2 regions of the Streptomyces sp. NPDC048436 genome follow, and region 2 is predicted to be linked to the other one. Evidence: riboswitches for the same ligand, from Rfam matches in the RefSeq annotation. Region 2 holds a riboswitch; the other holds the start of a gene.
The links. A riboswitch is a leader RNA that binds a small molecule or an ion and turns the genes downstream of it on or off. The one in region 2 is predicted to bind thiamine pyrophosphate.
Positions count from the first base shown of each region.

Region 1: another riboswitch for thiamine pyrophosphate. It lies ahead of ACGFX9_RS32990 (purine-cytosine permease family protein); the one in region 2 lies ahead of thiC (phosphomethylpyrimidine synthase ThiC).

Region 1 covers NZ_JBICXP010000013.1:119,936-122,134, reverse strand. The annotation lists gene ACGFX9_RS32990 (purine-cytosine permease family protein) at 1-993, opposite strand, end outside; TPP riboswitch at 985-1,081, opposite strand; gene ACGFX9_RS32985 (IclR family transcriptional regulator) at 1,460-2,191, shown strand.
Region 2 covers NZ_JBICXP010000014.1:29,020-31,218, reverse strand. The annotation lists gene thiC (phosphomethylpyrimidine synthase ThiC) at 1-1,224, opposite strand, end outside; TPP riboswitch at 1,217-1,361, opposite strand; gene ACGFX9_RS33690 (YibE/F family protein) at 1,433-2,199, shown strand, end outside.

The DNA of each region.
Region 1 (2,199 bases), on a different contig from region 2:
CACCCCGACCGTCTGGAGGGCCAGTGAGCCGCTGTAGTCGTTCATCGCATTGCTGCACAGCGCGGCCAACGCGACGGCCAGCAGCCCGAACGCGCCGAGTGCGCCACCACCCAGCAGTTCATCGACGCCCTTCGCGGTCTGGTCGGTGAAGATTGACGCACCCCACAGCCCGAGCGCCTGGACCGCCACGAAGGAGGCCGATACGCCGAGCAGCGTGCACCAGAACATGCGCGGCCGGGAGGCCGAACGCGGTAGGTAACGGCTGAAGTCGCTGGCGTAGGGGGCCCAGGACAGTGCGAGGCTGAGCGCGATGGTGCTGGTGAGAACGAACGCGCCCGCGCGGTCGGATCCGTGCACCGACGCGGCGGTGGCGGGGTGGACACCGTCGAGGAGCTTGAGGGCAAGCGCGGCGAAGGCCGCTGCCAGCACGAAGGTCATGACCTTCTGCAGTCGGTGTATCGCCTCGTAGCCGAACACGCCGAGTACGCCTTGCCCCAGCATCATCACCAGTACGCCCACCCAGAACGGCCAGCCGCACAAACGGGCCAGCGCGTCCCCGCCGAACAGGCCGATGAGCGCGTCCCACGCGACCGACGACAGCCACTGCAGCACACCCGGCACGGCAACGGCCCGGCCGAACGCGAGCCGCGCCAGCGGCAGTTGCCCTGCCCCCGTCAGACCGCCCCACGTCCCCAGGTAAGCGGTGGGCACGGCACCGACGACCGTCCCCAGCACGACGGCCACCAGCGCGGTGGTGAAATCAAGACCGAGGGCGATGCCGATCGTGCCGGTGAAGACGCCTGTCATCGTCAGGTTCGGGGCGAACCACACCGTGAACAGCCGTGCCGGCTCGCCGTAGCGGTGCGACTCGGGGACCGGGGCGATCCCGCGGGTCTCGACGCGCAGGTCACCGGGGGCCGCGGGCATCCGCCCATCGAAGACGGACCGCCGGCCGGTGTCCGCCGGGCCGTTCGGAGCATGCGGCAATGACATGAATGACATCCCTCCGCCAGTGCTAACTGGTTCAGGTTCGACGGGTGTGATCTCAGCCCCGCTGGTCGGGGCACCCCGTGTCGGATTGCGTCGGCAAGGCTAACCCACGCGGTCGGGGCGGTCTCGCCGAGGTGTGTCGTGCCGTGGCCGGGCGGGCTCGGAGTCCCTCAGCGAGGATGCCTGCCACTGGACGGTCAGGACCGGTCCGGGCCGACGGCCTGCCACCGTGCCGCCTGCGTGGGTCTCGACGCGGCTTCTGCCTTGCTGCACACTGACCGGCACGGTGGAGAAAGCAGCCGTCAAGTGATCCGCCCCGGCTGGGGCTCAGCGATGGGAAGCAGCGGGGGCGCCGGTGGAACACTCCCTCACACAGCAACCCGGCCAGGGCGAGCGCGGACCGTCGCCGGTGGCCCCGGCAGAGCGACCTGCGACGCCCCGCCGTGGTTCCCAGTCCGGTACGGGGCCCGTGCTGGGCCGCGCGCTGCAGATCCTCGGCGCGTTCAGCGCGGATTGCCGGGAGATGACGCTGAGCGAACTGTCCCGGCGGTCCGGGCTGCCCGTGTCGACCGTGCACCGGATGCTGGGCGAATTGATGTCCTGGGGCGCGTTGGAGCGCGGCGCCAACGGCTGCTACCGCGTGGGCCTGAGGCTGTGGGAAGTCGGCTCGCTCGCCCCGCGGGGCCAGGGGCTGCGAGAGTGTGCGCTGCCGTTCCTGGAGGATCTTTCCCAGATCACCCGCGAGAACGTGCAGCTCGCGGTGCGCGAGGGCACCGAGCTCGTCTTCGTGGAGCGCATTGCGGGGTCCGGCGCGGTCCCCGTACTGACACGCGTGGGAGGACGCTTCGCCCTCACAGCCACCGGCGTCGGGCTTGTGCTGCTCGCGCACGCCCCCGTTGACGTGCAGGACCAGGTGCTTGCCGGCCCCTTCGAGCGCTTCACGCCTCGCACGGTCATCGATCCGCGTGCGTTGCGTCGCATGCTGGCCGAGACGCGGACCAACGGCTACGCGGCCAGCGACCGCCAGGTCACCATGGACGCCCTGTCGGTCGCCGCCCCGGTGCACGGCAGCGACGGTGCGGTGATCGCCGCCGTCTCACTCGTCGTGCGCCATGGCAGCAGCTCCCCGAACTCACTGGCCCGGCTTGTCTGTACCAGCGCCCGTGCGATCTCCCGCGTCATGGCCGCACCCAGGGCCTGAAGCCTGCC
Region 2 (2,199 bases):
GACATGTCCCGGGCCCTCGATCATGGTCTGTACGTGATGACGCTTGGCGATCGTGTTGAGTTCCCCGAGGGTGCGCAACTCGGCGAACTGCGCCTCGTCGTTGGCGTCCGCGATCGAGCCGGGGCGCAGACCGTCGCCGAGCGAGTACGTCACGTCGTACGACGCGAGGATCTCGCACAGCTCCTCGAAGTTCTCGTAGAGGAAGCTTTCCTTGTGGTGCGCGAGACACCAGGCCGCCATGATCGAACCGCCGCGCGAGACGATGCCGGTCTTGCGGTTGGCGGTCAGCGGGACGTACGGAAGGCGCACGCCCGCGTGCACCGTCATGTAGTCCACGCCCTGTTCGGCCTGCTCGATGACCGTGTCCTTGTAGATCTCCCAGGTCAGCGCCTCGGCCTGGCCGTCGACCTTCTCCAGTGCCTGGTAGAGCGGCACGGTGCCGATGGGGACGGGGGAGTTGCGCAGGACCCATTCGCGGGTGGTGTGGATATTGCGCCCGGTGGACAGGTCCATGACCGTGTCGGCGCCCCACTTGGTCGCCCAGGTCATCTTGTCCACCTCCTCCTCGATGGAGGAGGTGACCGCGGAGTTGCCGATGTTGGCGTTGACCTTCACCAGGAACTTCTTGCCGATGATCATCGGCTCGATCTCCGGGTGGTTGACGTTGGCGGGGATCACCGCGCGGCCCGCGGCGACCTCCGCGCGCACGACCTCGGGGTCGAGGTTCTCGCGGATCCCGATGAACTCCATCTCGGGCGTGATCTCACCGCGGCGGGCGTACGCCAGTTGCGTCACCGCCTGGCCCGCGCGCCCCCTGCGCGGCTGGCGCGGGCGGCCGGGGAAGACCGCGTCGAGGTTCTTCAGGCCCCCGCGCGGCGAGGTGTGCTTGATGCCGTCGTCCTCGGGACGGGGCGGGCGGCCCGTGTACTCCTCGGTGTCGCCGCGGGCGATGATCCAGTTCTCGCGCAGGGGCGCCAGGCCCCTGCGGACGTCGGTGTCGATGGACTCGTCGGTGTACGGCCCCGAAGTGTCGTACAGGGTCACGGCCTTGCCGTTGGTGAGGTGCACCTGGCGGACCGGCACCCGCAGATCGGGGCGCGAACCCTCGACATACGCCTTGTGCCAGCCGATGGACTTCCCGGCCTCCGCCGCGATGGTGTTCTCGACGTCGCCGTCGTTCTCGTCGCTGCTGGAGGCAGGCGTGCCTGTGTCCGATGTGGTCATGAGACCTACTCCCTACGCCGGCATTACCCGGTAACAGGTTCGGCGGTCGACGCAGCGAATTCCGTACGATTCATACCGATTCGTACGGAGGTCAGCGCCCTCTCAGCCCGGTGCTCCGAGCTCCCGCGATTGCAAAGGTGCCTCCACGCTAGCGTCCTGTCGGGCGCGCTGAACAGAGGGCCCCCTCCGTTCTTGCGATGATCGGGCAGTGACCACCACACAGCCGCCGTCCCAGCCGCCCGTCCCGAACGTGCCTCCGGACCCGCATGGGCACTCCCACAGCCATGGTCCGGCAGCGCCCGTCTCCAAGCATCTGCGCAAGGTCATCGCCGCCGTGCTGATTCCTTTCGCCGCGGCGGTCGTCGTGGGACTCGCGGTGCTGTGGCCAGGGGGCGCACCGTCCCACGAGCGCACCGGAGTCGGCTTCGACCGGCAGACGCAGTCGGCCGAGGTGGCGAAGCTGGAGGAGCTGCCCTGCAAGGACGTGAACGCCTCGCAGACGCCGCCCAACGGAGACACCTCCACCGCCGAGGGCCAGTCCGCGGAATCCCGCGCGAAGGGCATCTGCAAGAAGGCGACGATCAAGGTGACGAGCGGCAAGGACACCGGCCGCACCTTCATCGAGATCGTCCAGCCGGACTCCCCGCGGCAGTTGCGCCAGGGCCAGGAGGTGGTGGTCGCCTACGAGCCCACGGCCCCCGAGGCCCTGCAGTACTCGGTCACCGACGTGAACCGCAAGCTCCCCATGGCGCTGCTCGCCGGGATCTTCGCCCTCGCCGTCGTCGTGGTGGGGCGGATGCGCGGCGTCATGGCCCTGGTCGCACTGGCGTTGAGCTTCCTGGTCCTGACCTTCTTCATCCTGCCGGCGATCCTCCAGGGCTCGAATCCGCTGGTCGTGGCGGTGGTCGGAGCCAGCGCCATCATGCTGATCGCGCTCTATCTGTGCCACGGGATCACGGCGCGTACATCGGTCGC